Regions from separate parts of the Streptomyces sp. NPDC043685 genome, predicted to be linked through region 3. Evidence: riboswitches for the same ligand, from Rfam matches in the RefSeq annotation. Region 3 holds a riboswitch; each other region holds the start of a gene.
The links. A riboswitch is a leader RNA that binds a small molecule or an ion and turns the genes downstream of it on or off. The one in region 3 is predicted to bind cyclic di-AMP.

Region 1 (5,218 bases), on a different contig from region 3:
GACACGGGACTGGGCGTTGGTGCGGTAGAAGACGGCGACGTCGCCGGCCTTGGCCTCGCCGGCGTCGGTGAGGCGGTCTATCTCGTCGGCGACGAACTGGGCCTCGTCGTGCTCGGTGTCGGCGACGTAGCCGGTGATCCGGGCACCGGCGCCCGCGTTGGTCCACAGGTTCTTGGGGCGGCGGGACTCGTTGCGCTCGATGACCGCGTTGGCCGCGCTGAGGATGGTCTGGGTGGAGCGGTAGTTCTGCTCCAGCAGGATCGTCGTGGCGTCCGGGTAGTCCTCCTCGAACTGGAGGATGTTGCGGATCGTCGCGCCGCGGAAGGCGTAGATCGACTGGTCGGCGTCACCCACCACGCACAGCTCGGCGGGCGGGACCTCGGCCTCGGGCGGTACGTCGACCGGGTGCTCAACGGTGCCGACCAGCTCGCGGACCAGGGCGTACTGCGCGTGGTTGGTGTCCTGGTACTCGTCCACCAGGACGTGCCGGAAGCGGCGGCGGTAGTGCTCGGCGACGTCCGGGAAGGCGCGCAGCAGGTTGACCGTCGTCATGATCAGGTCGTCGAAGTCGAGGGCGTTCGCCTCGCGCAGCCGCGACTGGTACAGGGCGTAGGCCTGGGCGAGGGTCTTCTCGAATCCGTCGGCGGCCTGGGCGGCGAAGTCCTCCTCGTCGATCAGCTCGTTCTTCAGGTTGCTGATCTTGGCGCTGAAGGACTTCGGCGGGAAACGCTTGGGGTCGAGGTCCAGGTCGCGGCAGACCAGGGCCATCAGGCGCTTGGAGTCGGCGGCGTCGTAGATCGAGAAGGAGGACGTGAAGCCGAGCCTCTTGCTCTCGCGCCTGAGGATGCGCACGCACGCGCTGTGGAAGGTCATGACCCACATGGCGTTCGCGCGCGGGCCGACCAGCTGCTCGACGCGCTCCTTCATCTCACCGGCGGCCTTGTTGGTGAAGGTGATCGCGAGGATCTGGCCGGGGTGCACGTCCCGCTCGGCGAGCAGGTGGGCGATGCGGTGCGTGAGCACACGGGTCTTGCCGGAGCCGGCGCCGGCCACGATGAGCAGCGGGGAGCCGGAGTGGACGACGGCGGCGCGCTGGTTGTCGTTCAGCCCCTCCAGGAGGGTGGCGGTGTCCACCACCGGGCGGGGGGCGCCGTCCCGGTAGTAGGGGTCGCGGTCCGGCGGCGCGTCGAACTTCCCGCCGAACAGATCGTCCGGGATCGGCTCCGGTACGTGATCGTCCTCGGGCGGCGGCGGGGGCTCGTCCGCGGGGCCCCGCCGGGCCTGGAGGTCCGCCAGGAAGCTGTCGTCAAAGAGGCTGCTCATCGCTCTCCGAGTCTAGGGCGCCCCACTGACAGCCCGCCGCCGCCCCGAGAACATCGCCGGAACATCGCCGCGCACCCGGCCGCGGGCCGACGGTCCGGCGGCGTATTGTCGCCCTCCATGACCGGCCGGTGACGGCCTGCTACACCCTCCCCGATCGCGGACATGTCGTGATCAACCGCCCCGGATCATTCACTCTCCGCAACGCTCATGAGTAAGGTCACGAAAATGTATCGGGCATATCACCCATCAACCTTCACAAGGGCCACACGAATTGGCTACGGTGCGATCAGGCCGCATGACCCCCACCGGCGAACGTCGCCGGGCCGCGCGGCCTCCGCCGAGTCCGGTGTGCCGCAGCGGCAGCCGGAGCCGGGGACCCAACCGTGAACCTGGGGTGAATCGGCCCGACTCCCTGTGCGGAGAAGGCCGTAGGGCAACCCTTCCGAACCATCCGCCCGAACCCGACAGCTAACCCGGTAGGCGGAACGTGGAAGGAGTCGCCTCCCTTGGCGTCGCACCGCAAGTCGCGTCCTACGGGTACGCGCGTGGCAGGCATACGGACCCCCGCCCTCGCAACGGCGGCCCTCACCTCCGTGGCCCTGCTGTCCCAGTCGGCCAACGCCACCCCCGAGGCCGACGACAAGCCCAGCCTGGAGGACGTCGAGAAGAAGGTCGGCGACCTGTACCGCCAGGCCGAGTCGGCCACCGACAAGTACAACGCGGCCAAGGAGAAGACCGCGAAGCAGCGCAAGCGCGTGGACACCCTCCTGGACGACGTCGCCCAGCGCACCCAGAAGCTCAACGAGGCGCGGGAGGAGCTCGGTTCCTTCGCCTCCGCCCAGTACCGCACCGGCGCCGCCGCCCCGGACACGGCCACGTTCCTGCTCGCGGACACCCCGCAGGACTACTTCGACCAGACCCAGCTGATGGACCGGATGACGGGCCGTCAGAAGGTCGCGGTCGACGACTACGTCACACAGCAGTCCGAGACGATGAAGAAGCGCCAGGAGGCCACCGAGAGCCTCGAGACGCTCACCGAGTCGCAGGGCGACCTGAAGGCGGCCAAGGCCACCGTCCAGCGCAAGCTGGCCGATGCCCGCGAGCTGATGTCCCGGCTGACCGCCGAGGAGAAGGCCCGGCTCGCGGCGATCGAGCGGGAGAAGCGGGAGGAGGCCGCCCGCAAGGCCGACGAGCTGGCCCGGCAGCAGGCCGCCCGGCAGACGGCGCAGGAGCAGGCGGCAGGGCAGCAGGACGGCGGGTCCTCCGCGTCGGGGTCCACGGGCTCCGGCTCGTCCTCCACGACCGCCCCGGCCGACTCCTCGTACGCCACCAAGGCCGACAAGGCGCTCGCCTTCGCCCGTGCCCAGATCGGCAAGCCGTACGTGTGGGGGGCCGTCGGCCCGGGCTCCTACGACTGCTCCGGCCTCACCCAGGCCGCCTGGAAGGCCGCGTCCGTCACCCTGCCGCGCACGACCTACGACCAGGTGAACGCCGGCACCACGGTCCCGCTCTCCCAGGCCCAGCCCGGTGACCTGGTGTTCTTCTACGACGACGTCACCCATGTCGGGATCTACATCGGCAACGGCATGATGATCCACGCCCCGAAGCCCGGTACGTACGTGCGCGAGGAGTCGATCTACTACGACGGCGAGTCGGCGATCCACAGCGTGGTGCGGCCGGCCTGACGGTCTTGGTCCGATTTTGAGGGGCACGCGCGCGTGCCCCTCTCCCCGCGCGCACGGCGCTGCCTAGCATCGGCGCCATGCCCGGTCTCTCCCTGTCCGCCGCCCTGTGCGCGATGTACGCGCTGACGACCGGCGCCCTGGCGGTCGGTCTCGACTCGGCGGGGTACGAGACCCTCTCCCGTGTCGCCCTCGTCCCGGCCTGCGCGGCCTGGGCCGGGGCGGTCGCGTACGCCGTGCTGCGGCCGTCGCGGTGGCCGGCGCAGACGCCGGCCGCGCTCACCTTCACGGCGGCGACCGCCCTGATCGGCACCGGCTTCTGCGCGGCCGGCTGGCAGCGGTCGGCCGCGGCGCTGCTGGCGCTCGCGGCCCTGCTGTGGGCGGCGCTGCTCGTCGCGGCGAACCCGGAGCGCCGCGGAACGGTGTTCCTGCGCTGTGCGGCCACCCAGGGGCTGGCGGTGCTCGGCGCCACGCTCGCCGCGGCCGAGTCGGCCGCCTGGCTCGCCCACGCGGCCATGGTGCTGTTCTGGCCGGGGCTGGTGCTCTACTGCGTCGCGCTGCTGCGCTTCCCGCCGCGGGAGGTGACCGAGGGGCGCGGGGACCACTGGCTCGCGGCCGGGGCGCTCGCCCTGTCGGCGCTGGCCGGGGCACGTCTGATCACCGCCGACAGCGCCCGCCTGTACCTGTGGAACGACGACGACCACGCCGTCCTCGGCAGGGTGACGGCCGGGCTGCTCGTGCTCACCCTGGTCTGCTGCGTGGGCCTGCTCACCGCCGAGCTCGCCTGGCCCCGGCACGGCTACGACGTGGCCCGCTGGGCGACCGTCTTCACCGCGGTCGGCACGGCCGCGGCCGCCCTGGCCGTCGCCGCCGCCCTGGACGCGCCCTGGCTCGACGCCCTCGGCGAGGTCCTGCTGTGGATGACCGTGGCGGCCTGGCTCGGCTGCACCGCCTGGGCGCTCACCTCGGCGCGCGCCCGTCCCTCCCGGGTCAGGTCCAGAGCACGGCGATGAAGATGTTCGCCGTGGTCAGCAGACCGACCAGGCCGAACAGGCCCTTGTCCACCTTCTCGTCGTCCCGCTTCACATAGACCAGGCCGAGGATCACGATCAGCAGGGCCAGCTTCACGCCGATCTTGATGTTGTTCACGGTCTGGTCGTCGGCCTGGTTGAGGCCGACCAGCGCCACACCGGTGACCAGCATCGTCAGCGCGCCGTGCAGCATCGCGGGCGTGAAGCGGGCCGTGCCCTCGCCCATCGCCTTCATCTGGGTGAGGAATCCGCCCAGGAGCGCGGCGATGCCGATGATGTGGAGGCCGACGAAGAGGTGGATGAGTACGTCCATGAGGCCGGAGCCTAATCAGGGGCCCGCGGGCCGCCCGACACCGGGCCACTGATGCATATATGCGCCCCATAGCACCCGATCAGGGCCACTCGCGCACGATTCGGCGCATCGGTCATCACACTGAGTGAAGCGTTCGGGGTCGAGACGGCGCTACGGTCGCATACGGTCACCGCCGGTCCTCTCGAGACAGTTCCGCACACCTGCCACCGGCCCGCCTCGGCGACGTTTAGCGTCCTCCTCCAGGTGCCCGGCTCCCCACCGCCGCCCGGGCCAGGGGCGGCAGTCGGACACCACCGCCGAGAAGTCCGGCGGCGATCCGCTTCCCCTGTGCGGGCCGTCGCCGGACGCGCAGGCCGCCCGTCCGCTCCCCTGGCGGCGTATGCGCTCCCACCGGCGGTCGAGGAAAGGACGTGGCCTCCAGGTGGCAGCGCACCGCAAGCCCCGACAGCGCGCATTGGGTGGCGGCAAGGCCCGTACGGCCGCCACGATCGCCCTCGCGGGCGCGGCGACGGCGACGGCCTTCGACGGGACCGGGCACGCCGAACCCCCGCTCACCGCCGGTCAGGTCAAGGCCGAGGTGGACAAGCTGTACCGGGAGGCGGAGGTCGCCACCGAGAAGTACAACGGCGCCAAGGAGAAGGCCGAAGCGGCCGCGCAGCGCCTGAGGAACCTCCAGGATCAGGCGGCACGCAAGGAGGAACGGCTCAACTCCGCCCGCCAGGGCCTGGGTTCGGTCGCCGCCGCGCAGTACCGCGCCGGCGGACTGGATCCCGCGGTGCAGCTCGCCCTGTCCGACGACCCCGACCGGTACCTGGAGAACGCCGAGTTCGTCGAGCGGGCCGGCAACCGGCAGAACGCCGCCGTCTCCG
Region 2 (5,218 bases), on a different contig from region 3:
GCTGCTTGAAGGCCTCGACGTCGGCGTCGGTGGGCTCGGTGCGCGGGGTGGTCGGCGGGGGCGTTTCCATGACTGTCTTCAGGCTGTCTTTCTCTGGGTTCAGGGCACTGGCTGGGGCCGGGTCACCGGTCGGAGGCGTCGGCCTTGTCGACCCCGTCCCAGACGTTCGAGTACCAGGGGCGGTCGGCCGCCCCCAGGTCGGTGCGCGACTGCTTCGCCGCGTGCGGGTCGACGACGATGAAACCCGTCTCCCCCGGCATGACGTAGTGCAACCGCTGCCGGATCTGCTGCTCGGCGTACGCGTCGTCCTGCCAGCGCGCCTTCAGGTCGCGCAGCCGTTCGACGCGCTCGCGGGCCTGCCGCTGTTCGCGTTGCAGGTCGTCGATCTCGGCGCGCTGCGAGACGTACTCCCGCATCGGGTAGGCCAGGGCCACGATCAGCGAGCACATCACCAGGGCGAGCAGCGCGGCCCGGCCGGTCAGCCGCGAGCGCCGGGCCTGGCGCTTGGTCTGGGAGCGGTAGACCCGGGCCGCGGTCTGCTCGCCGAGCAACCGGATCCTGGTCGCGGTGGAGAACCGGTCCCGGTCCTTCACGGCCATCTGTCCGCCTCCCGCTCCACCGTCATACGCGCGTACGTCCCCGGACACGGTACGGGACCGAGTACGGGGACGTACGTACGACGCTGCTACTTACGAGCCGGGTCAGCCCTTGAAGCGCGGGAAGGCGCTGCGGCCGGCGTAGACCGCCGCGTCGTCGAGGATCTCCTCGATGCGCAGCAGCTGGTTGTACTTGGCGACGCGCTCGGAGCGGGCCGGGGCGCCGGTCTTGATCTGGCCGCAGTTGGTGGCGACGGCCAGGTCGGCGATGGTGACGTCCTCGGTCTCGCCGGAGCGGTGGGACATCATGCACTTGAAGCCGTTGCGCTGGGCCAGCTCGACGGCGTCCAGCGTCTCGGTCAGCGAGCCGATCTGGTTGACCTTGACCAGGAGCGCGTTGGCCGCGCCCTCCTCGATGCCGCGGGCCAGGCGCTCGGGGTTGGTCACGAACAGGTCGTCGCCGACGAGCTGGACCTTGTCACCGAGCTTGTCGGTGATGGTCTTCCAGCCCTCCCAGTCGTCCTCGAACAGCGGGTCCTCGATGGACACGAGCGGGTACGCGTCGACGAGCTCCGCGTAGTACTCGGTCATCTCGGCCGCCGAGCGCTCCTTGCCCTCGAAGGTGTAGACGCCGTCCTTGTAGAACTCGGAGGCGGCGACGTCGAGGGCGAGGGCGATCTGCTCGCCGGGGGTGTAGCCGGCTTCCTTGATCGCCTCGAGGATGAGGTCGAGGGCCTCGCGGTTGGAGCCGAGGTTCGGGGCGAAGCCGCCCTCGTCGCCGAGGCCGGTGGCCAGGCCCTTGGACTTCAGGACCTTCTTCAGCGTGTGGTAGACCTCGGCGCCCCAGCGCAGGGCCTCGGAGAAGGACTCCGCGCCGATGGGGGCGATCATGAACTCCTGGATGTCTACGTTGGAGTCGGCGTGCGAGCCGCCGTTCAGGATGTTCATCATCGGCACCGGCAGCAGGTGCGCGTTGGGGCCGCCCAGGTAGCGGAACAGCGGCAGGTCGCTGGCCTCGGAGGCGGCGTGGGCGACGGCGAGGGAGACGCCGAGGATGGCGTTGGCGCCGAGGGAGCCCTTGTTGTCGGTGGCGTCCAGGTCGAACATCGCCTGGTCGATCAGGCGCTGCTCGGTGGCGTCGTAGCCGACCAGCTCCGGGCCGATCTGCTCGATGACCGCGAGGACGGCCTTCTCCACACCCTTGCCGAGGTAGCGGTTCGAGTCGCCGTCGCGGAGCTCGATGGCCTCGAAGGCGCCCGTGGAGGCGCCGGACGGGACGGCGGCACGACCGGTGCTGCCGTCGTCGAGGCCGACCTCGACCTCGACCGTGGGGTTGCCTCGGGAGTCCAGGATTTCCCGGGCTACGACGACGTCGATGGACGGCACGAGCATCTCCTTCTTGAATGTGACGCGGTGACGCGGGTCGCGTGGACCCGGCGGGGTGCGGGCCGTGGTGGCTCGCGACATGAGCCTAACCGGCTCCGGGCGATCGGCCACCGGGTCGCCCACCCCATGGACAGAACCGAGAGTAAATTGTTTCCGAACGGAACAAAGCCGGTTGCCGAAAAAACCCCGCCCCGGTGCGCACGGGGGATGGCGCACCGGGGCGGGGAGTCCGTGGGCCCCGGGGGGCCGGGAGGGGCCGCTGCTTACTTCAGGTGCAGCTGCTGGCCCGGGTAGATGAGGTTGGCGTCCTCGACGATGTCCTTGTTCAGCTCGAAGAGCTTCTCCCAGCCGCCCTTGACCTTCTTGTCCGCGGCGATGGAGCTGAGGGTGTCGCCCTCGACGACCTTGTACTCGCCGTCGCCCTTCTTGACCTTCTTGCCGGTCGGGGTGGTGACGGTCTTCTTGGCGGCCGGGCGGTCCTCGGAGCGGGAGGCCGGCTGCTGCTCGGTCTTGCGGGTCTCGGTGCTCTGCTGGCTCTGCTGCTGCGTGGAGCTGCCGGAGTCGCTCGACGAGCCGCCGCCGGTGTAGCCGGCACCCGACAGGCCCTTGCCGCAGACCGGCCAGGCGCCCTTGCCCTGGCTCGCCAGGACCTTCTCGGCGACCTGGATCTGCTGGTCCTTGCTGGCCTGGTCGGCGGTCGAGGCGTACTGCGTGCCGCCGTACGCGGCCCAGGTGGAGGCGGAGAACTGCAGACCGCCGTAGTAGCCGTTGCCGGTGTTGATGGACCAGTTGCCGCCGGACTCGCACTGGGCGACGGCGTCCCACTCGGAGGCGGTGGCGGCGGAGGCGTTGCCGGCCGCCATCAGCGGGGCGGCGATGGCGACACCGGTGACACCGGCGAGCGCGGCGGCGCGGGTGGCCTTGGACGGACGACGGTGCTTGCCCTTGGCGGAAAACAGCATGGAGAGATCCCCTCACCGACGCCTGCGAGGTGAGCTGTCGGGTTCGGGCCGGTTGAGTTGCCCGGCCGCGTCCCTCACGGGACACGGCTTCACCCCAAGCCCTTCCGGCACAACCGGCCGGTCGGGCACCTACCTTGGGTCCCCCGCTCCTGCCTACGGCGCTTGACGCGACGACTGTTCCCGTGCGGCCGCTGGCAGGATTCGGCGTTGCGGCAGCCGGGGCTCGTGGTGACGAGCGATCACGACCGTAGACACGCGATCCGCCGAATTTCAAAGACGATCAGGGCTTCTGAGATCTATCTCTCACCGGCCTTATACGGGACATTCGGCGCGAAACATGACGTGAACTCACCCGGTTTAGGGGTGACTTCGACCGCCGTTTCCGCACTGCCCGGACGGCTACCCCTCGTCCGCTTCGACCCCTGTGGTGAGCTTCTGACCGGGGAGGATGAGGTTCGGGTCGGTACCGACCGTCTGCTCGTTGTCGTCGTAGAGGGAGTGCCATCCGCCGTCGACGTCAAGGGAGTCGGCGATGGACCAGAGGCTGTCGCCGACGCCGACGATGTAGGCGCCCTGGGAAGCGTCACGGGAGGCGTCACCGCCGCGCGAGGCGTGACGGCCCGAGGACGCGCCCTCACGGCCGCTCGCGGACGCGGAGTCCTCCTCGGCGCCGGGGCCGCGGTGACGGCCGGAGCCGGCGTCCGCCGGGGCCGAGGACTCGCCGCGCTGACGCGAGTTGGCGGACTCGCCGCCCTCACCGGAGCCGGAGCTGCCGGACTTCTCGTCCCGCTCCTGCTTCTCGCCCCGCTCCTGCGAGGTGGAATCGGACGACTTGTCGGACTTGCTGGTTTCATCCTTCTCGGTCGACCGTGCGTCGGGCGACGACGACGGGCTCGAAGAGGCCTCCGGAGAAGGGGACGCGTCAGGGCCGTCGAGCAGACCGGGTGAGTCCACCTCACCGGACGTCTCGGACGAGCCGGACGTGTCCGACCCCTTGCCCTGTTCGAGGCCCGAGAGCAGTCCGCAGGTGCGCCACGCGCCGACCCCCTGGTCGGCGAGGACTCTCTCGGCCACGGATATCTGCTGGGAGCGACTGGCCAGGTCGGCACTCGCGGCGTAGTCGAGACCGCCGTACTTCTCCCAGTCCTCCTGGGACAACTGCAGGCCGCCGTAATAGCCGTTACCGCTGTTCTGGCTCCACGCGCCGCCGGTCTCGCAGTCCGCGACCCGGTCCCAGGTCGTGCCGTCGGCCGCGCTGGCACCGGAGGCCCCGAGGAGAGGGATCGCGATGGCGGAGCCGGTCACTCCGGCCGCCACGAGGAGAGCCGGAGCCTGACGGGGGCGGCGGTGCCGACCGTTCCCGGAGAGCATACGGAGACCTTTCGCGAGACAGCAGTGACCGGCGGCCGGAATCCCGGGCCGCGTTGATGGGTGAACGTATCGGCAGACGATCACTTGTCACAAGTTCATGCCGCGCAGATCACGTGAAGATCACAGCTCTGATGTTTCGTCACGTCCGGCCGGTGCGAACTCCACCGGCAGCGTGCGCAGCCCCCGCATGATGAGCCCGCCGCGCCACCGCAGCTCGGCCGGATCCGCCGCCAGCCGCAGGTCCGGGAGGCGGGTGAGGAGGGTGGCGAGCGCGGTCTGGCCCTCCAGGCGGGCGAGCGGGGCGCCGAGGCAGTAGTGGATGCCGTGGCCGTACCCGAGGTGCTGGTTGTCGCGGCGGGCGAGGTCCAGGGCGTCCGGGTCGGCGAACCGCTCCGGGTCCCGGTCCGCGGCGGCCAGGACGACCAGGACGGGATCGCCGGCCTCGACGCGCTGCCCGCCGAGCGTGAGGGGCTGCGTGGCGAAGCGCCAGGTGGCGAGCTCGACCGGGCCGTCGTAGCGCAGCAGTTCCTCGACGCCGGTCTCCAGCAGGCCCGTCTCCCCGGCGGCGAGGGACGCCTGGAGGCGGGCGCGTTCCCCGGGGTGGGTGAGCAGGGCGTAGGTGCCGTTGCCGATCAGGTTCACCGTGGTCTCGAAACCGGCGAACAGCAGGATGAAGGCCATGGCCGCCACCTCGTTCTCGGTGAGGTGCTCACCGTGGTCCGAGGCGCGGATGAGGCCGGAGATGAGGTCCTCGCCCGGGGTGGGCTCGGCGGGCAGCGCCTCCCGCTTGCGGTGGATGAGGTCGGCGAGGTAACCGCGCATCTTCTTCACCGAGCGCGCCACGCCGCCCCGCGGACCGCCCTGGTGACGGATCATCATGCCCGCCCAGTCGCGGAAGTCGTC
Region 3 (5,218 bases):
CGGCGCCTTCCCCGACGGAGCCGGAACGCAAGCGGTGTGCGCCCGTCGCGCGCTCGGTGTGCAGCGCCGTGACCGCCCGCGCGCGCTCGCTGTCGCCGCGCGCCACCGCGTCCACGATCGCGCCGTGCTCCGCCCAGGACTCCACCGGACTCAGCGGCGCGTCCACGGCGTACATCCAGGCGATCTTGTGGCGGAGCTGGGTGAGCATCGAGGTCAGCGCGGGACTGCCGGAGGCCTGGGCGAGCGTCTCGTGGAACCAGCCGTCCAAGGAGCGCAGATCGTCGCTGTTGCCCCGGCGGGCCCGCTCCTGGCCCAGCCGGACCAGGCCGCGCAGGACCTTCAGATGCCCCTCGGTGCGGCGCTGGGCGGCCCGTGCGGCGCCGAGCGGCTCCAGCAGCAGCCGCATCTCCAGCAGGTCGGCGGCCTCCTGCTCGGTGGGTTCGGCCACGCACGCGCCCGCGTGCCGCCGGGTCACCACGAAGCCCTCGGCCTCCAGGGTGCGCAGCGCCTCCCGCACGGGGACCCGCGAGACGCCGTAGCGGCGCGCGAGGAGTTCTTCGGTGAGCCGGCTGCCGCGCGCGTGGACACCGGCGACGATGTCGTCCCGGATGGCCGTGCACACCGAGTGCGCGGGAATACGCATGACCGACCTCCGCTTAATCCCCGTGAAACGCCGGCGAGCGGCGCGTGTTCCGTGACTCTATTGCAATGAGCGGGAATTTCCGACGGCAAGCGGGAATCCATGAATATTTTTTGGACAGTCCGCCGGCGTGAACGCCGAAAGCCCCGGCTCGGGGAGCCGGGGCTTCGGGGAGTGCGATGAGGTGCCGGTCAGACGTTCACGCCGTGCGAGCGCAGGTAGGCGACCGGGTCGATGTCCGAGCCGTACTCGGGGCTCGTGCGGGCCTCGAAGTGCAGGTGCGGACCGGTGACGTTGCCGGTCGCGCCGGACAGGCCGATCTGCTGGCCCGGGGTGACCTGCTGGCCGACCGAGACGCCGATCGAGGACAGGTGGCCGTACTGCGTGTACGTCCCGTCGTGCATCTTGATCACGATCTGGTTGCCGTAGGAGCCGCCCCAGCCGGCCTCGACGACGGTGCCCGCGCCGACCGCGTGGACGGAGGTGCCGGTGGCGGCGTGGAAGTCGACGCCGGTGTGGCTGCCGGAGGACCACAGGCCGCTGCTCGCCTTGTAGCCGGTGGAGACGTACGAGCCGGAGATCGGGGCCACGAAGGCGTTGAGGCGCTTGCGCTCGGCCTCGCGGGCGGCGCGCTCCTTGGCCTCACGGGCCTTCTCGGCGGCTTCCTTGGCCTCCTGGGCGGCCTCGGCGGCACGCTTGCGGGCGGCCTCCTCGGCCTTCTGCTTGGCGGCGGCCTCCTCGGCGGCCTGCTGCTGCGCGATGGCCTGGGCGTCGATCTGCTGGGCCACGGTGTCGCCCATGGTGACGACCGGGGTGAGCCCCGTCTGCTCGGCGGTGGGCTCGGCGGCGAAGGCCGCGGGGGCCGCCACGGTGCCAATCACGCCGGTGGTGGCGAGGGCCGCGACGCCCGCCGCGCGGGCGGTGCCGCGCTGGATCCTGCTGGGACGACGGTGCTTGCCGGTGGCGCGAGTGAACGCCATGAAGTGGCTGGTCCTTTCCTTCCCTCTCGCCTACCGGGTTAGCTGACGGGTTCGGAGCAGGAAGGTCTCCTACGGACTCCCTCGCCACTGGCGCGGGCGTCCGATTCACCCCAGGGACTGCGATGGGTCCCCGGCTCCCCTGGCTCGCGCCGTACGGGGACTCGGCGATGACTGTCCGGTGCCGCGGGTGCGGCGCACTGCCTGACGAACAGCCCGGATGACGCTAAGCGGCGTCACTTTCAATTCCCAAATGAATCCCGGCTTTTGTAGCGCATCCCACAGGGCAGACAGGCAACCTCCGTATCAATTCGGGCATAAAGGGGCCCTGGCGCCTTCGAAGACGGCCAGGGCCCCTGAGCGTGTGCCGCTACTCGGCGGCGACGACGGTGACTTCGCCGATGCCGAGGGCCTCGACGGGTGCCTTGATCTGCGCCGCGTCACCGACGAGAACGGTCACCAGACGGTCCACCGGGAAGGCGCTCACGGCCGCCGCGGTGGCCTCCACGGTGCCGGTGGCCGCGAGCTGCCGGTACAGGGTGGCCTGGTAGTCGTCGGGCAGGTGCTGCTCGACCTGGTCGGCCAGCGTGCTCGCGACGGCCGCCGCCGTCTCGTACTTCAGCGGCGCCACGCCCACCAGGTTCTGCACGGCGACGTCCCGCTCGGCGTCGGTCAGCCCCTCGGCGGCGAGGGTGCGCAGCACCGTCCAGAGGTCCTCCAGGGCGGGGCCGGTGTTGGGCGTGTCCACGGAACCGCTGATGGCGAGCATCGCGGCACCGGTGCCGTCCGGCGCGGACCTGAGGACCTGGCCGAACGCCCGCACGCCGTAGGTGTAGCCCTTCTCCTCGCGCAGGACGCGGTCCAGGCGGGAGGTGAGGGTGCCGCCGAGGCAGTACGTGCCGAGCACCTGCGCAGGCCACACGCGGTCGTGCCGGTCCGGGCCGATACGGCCGATCAGCAACTGCGTCTGGACGGCGCCCGGGCGGTCCACGATGACGACCCGGCCGGTGTCGTCGGCGGTCACCGGCGGCACCGGGCGCGGCTCGGCCGAGGAGCCCGTCCAGGCGCCCAGGGTCTCCCCGAGCAGGGCGTCGAGGTCGATGCCGGTCAGGTCGCCGACGACCACCACGGTGGCCGTGGCGGGGCGGACGTGCTTCTCGTAGAAGCCGCGCACGGCCGCGGAGTCGATCGATGCGACCGTCTCCTCGGTGCCCTGCCGGGGCCGCGACATGCGCGAGCCCGCCGGGAACAGCTCCCTGGAGAGCTCCTTGGCGGCGCGCCGTGAGGGGTTGGCCAGCTCGTGCGGGATCTCGTCGAGGCGGTTGCGGACCAGCCGCTCGACCTCGCTGTCGGCGAACGCGGGCGCCCTCAGGGCGTCGGCGATCAGGTTCAGTCCCTTGGCGAGCCGGGAGGCGGGCACCTCCAGGCTGAGCCGGACGCCCGGGTGGTCGGCGTGGGCGTCGAGGGTGGCTCCGGCGCGCTCCAGCTCGGCGGCGAACTCCTCGGCGGAGTGCTTGTCGGTGCCCTCGGAGAAGGCCCGGGCCATGATCGTGGCCACACCGTCGAGGCCGGCCGGCTCGGCTTCCAGGGGGGCGTCCAGCAGCACCTCCACCGCGACGACCTGCTGGCCGGGGCGGTGGCAGCGCAGCACCGTCAGGCCGTTGCCGAGCGTGCCGCGCTCGGGGGCCGGGAAGGCCCAGGGGCGGGCCTCGCCCGCCTGCGGCCGGGGGTGGAAGTCCATCGTGGCGAGCTCGGTCACTTGGCCGCCTCCTCGTTCTCGTCGCCGGCCGCGGCTGCGGTCTCGTCGGTCTCGTCGGCGACGGGCTCGTAGACGAGCACCGCGCGGTTGTCGGGGCGCAGGCGGGCCTTGGCGGCCTCCTGGACCTCCTCCGCCGTGATCTCCAGGACGCGGTTGACCGCCGTCAGGGCGAGCTGCGGGTCGCCGAACAGCACGGCGTACCGGCACAGTTCGTCGGCGCGGCCCGCGACCGTGCCGAGGCGGTCCAGCCACTCGCGCTCCAACTGGGCCTGGGCGCGCTCCATCTCCTCGGCCGTGGGACCCTCCTCGGCGAACCGGGCGAGCTCCTCGTCGATGGCGCTCTCGATGACCGGGACCTCCACGTCACCGGACGTCTTCACGTCCAGCCACCCCAGGGAGGGCGCCCCGGCGAGCCGCAGCAGGCCGAATCCGGCCGCCACGGCCGTACGGTCGCGCCGCACCAGGCGGTTGTAGAGGCGGGAGGACTCGCCGCCGCCGAGGACGGTGAGGGCCAGGTCGGCCGCGTCGCATTCGCGCGTGCCGTCGTGGGGCAGCCGGTAGGCGGCCATCAGCGCACGCGCGGGGACGTCCTCCTCGACGACCTCGCGCAGCTGCTCGCCGATGATCTCCGGCAGCGAGCCGTCGCGCGGGGCGGGCTTGCCGTCGTGACCGGGGATGGAGCCGAAGTACTTCTCGACCCAGGCCAGCGTCTGCTCGGGGTCGATGTCGCCGACCACGGACAGCACGGCGTTGTTCGGCGCGTAGTACGTGCGGAAGAACGCGCGCGCGTCCTCCAGCGTCGCCGCGTCCAGGTCGGCCATCGAGCCGATCGGGGTGTGGTGGTAGGGGTGGCCCTCCGGGTAGGCGAGGGCGGTCAGCTTCTCGAAGGCCGTGCCGTAGGGGACGTTGTCGTAGCGCTGGCGGCGCTCGTTCTTGACGACGTCCCGCTGGTTCTCCATCGACTCGTCGTCGAGCGCGGTCAGCAGGGAGCCCATCCGGTCGGCCTCCAGCCAGAGGGCGAGCTCCAGCTGGTGGGCGGGCATGGTCTCGAAGTAGTTGGTCCGCTCGAAGCTGGTCGTGCCGTTCAGCGAACCGCCCGCGCCCTGGACCAGCTCGAAGTGGCCGTTGCCCTTGACCTGGGCGGATCCCTGGAACATCAAGTGCTCGAAAAGGTGAGCCAGGCCGGTACGCCCCTTGACTTCGTGGCGTGAGCCGACGTCGTACCAGAGGCACACCGCCGCGACCGGGGTCAGGTGGTCCTCGGAGAGCACCACGCGCAGGCCGTTGGCCAGGCGGTGCTCGGTCGCTGTCAGGCCTCCGGAGCCTGCCTGGGCTGTGGCCGTGTGACCCATGGGCATGTACGTCCCTTCGCTCGCTGAGCGGTTGTTCAGACCGCGGATTCCTGCCGGTCCTGCCACTGTATGCAAGCGCGCGAAGCCCTGGTGAAGTTCCCGGGGGCGACCTCGGTCCGCGTGCGGAGGCGCCGCTTGCCCCGGGCCCTGGTCCCGCTTGTCAGTGCGGCGGTCCACAATGGTCCGCGTCAGATCTGGATCGCAGCAGCAAGGAGCCGGCAGCGATGGCCCGCCGCAGCACGAAGACCCCGCCGCCCGACGACTCGTACGAGGAGCGGATCCTCGACATCGACGTCGTCGACGAGATGCAGGGCTCCTTCCTCGAGTACGCGTACTCGGTCATCTACTCCCGCGCCCTGCCGGACGCCCGCGACGGCCTCAAGCCGGTGCACCGGCGCATCGTCTACCAGATGAACGAGATGGGCCTGCGCCCCGAGCGCGGATACGTCAAGTGCGCCCGCGTCGTCGGCGAGGTGATGGGCAAGCTGCA

Region 1: it holds a riboswitch for cyclic di-AMP, as region 3 does, so the genes downstream of both, AC0665_RS01845 (C40 family peptidase) here and AC0665_RS20715 (M23 family metallopeptidase) in region 3, are expected to answer to the same signal.
Region 2: it holds a riboswitch for cyclic di-AMP, as region 3 does, so the genes downstream of both, AC0665_RS34685 (transglycosylase family protein) here and AC0665_RS20715 (M23 family metallopeptidase) in region 3, are expected to answer to the same signal.

What each region holds. Positions count from the first base shown of each region.
Region 1 covers NZ_JBWKCH010000001.1:365,964-371,181, reverse strand. The annotation lists gene pcrA (DNA helicase PcrA) at 1-1,323, opposite strand, end outside; cyclic di-AMP (ydaO/yuaA leader) riboswitch at 1,649-1,821, shown strand; gene AC0665_RS01845 (C40 family peptidase) at 1,830-3,008, shown strand; gene AC0665_RS01840 (TDT family transporter) at 3,086-4,018, shown strand; gene AC0665_RS01835 (hypothetical protein) at 3,996-4,349, opposite strand; gene AC0665_RS01830 (C40 family peptidase) at 4,771-5,218, shown strand, end outside.
Region 2 covers NZ_JBWKCH010000013.1:149,165-154,382, reverse strand. The annotation lists gene AC0665_RS34700 (DUF501 domain-containing protein) at 1-70, opposite strand, end outside; gene AC0665_RS34695 (FtsB family cell division protein) at 123-599, opposite strand; gene eno (phosphopyruvate hydratase) at 702-1,982, opposite strand; gene AC0665_RS34685 (transglycosylase family protein) at 2,246-2,944, opposite strand; cyclic di-AMP (ydaO/yuaA leader) riboswitch at 2,949-3,115, opposite strand; gene AC0665_RS34680 (transglycosylase family protein) at 3,344-4,315, opposite strand; gene AC0665_RS34675 (cytochrome P450 family protein) at 4,436-5,218, opposite strand, start outside.
Region 3 covers NZ_JBWKCH010000006.1:114,184-119,401, reverse strand. The annotation lists gene AC0665_RS20720 (GntR family transcriptional regulator) at 1-643, opposite strand, end outside; gene AC0665_RS20715 (M23 family metallopeptidase) at 832-1,620, opposite strand; cyclic di-AMP (ydaO/yuaA leader) riboswitch at 1,633-1,797, opposite strand; gene AC0665_RS20710 (M16 family metallopeptidase) at 1,988-3,376, opposite strand; gene AC0665_RS20705 (M16 family metallopeptidase) at 3,373-4,734, opposite strand; gene AC0665_RS20700 (DNA gyrase/topoisomerase IV subunit A) at 4,953-5,218, shown strand, end outside.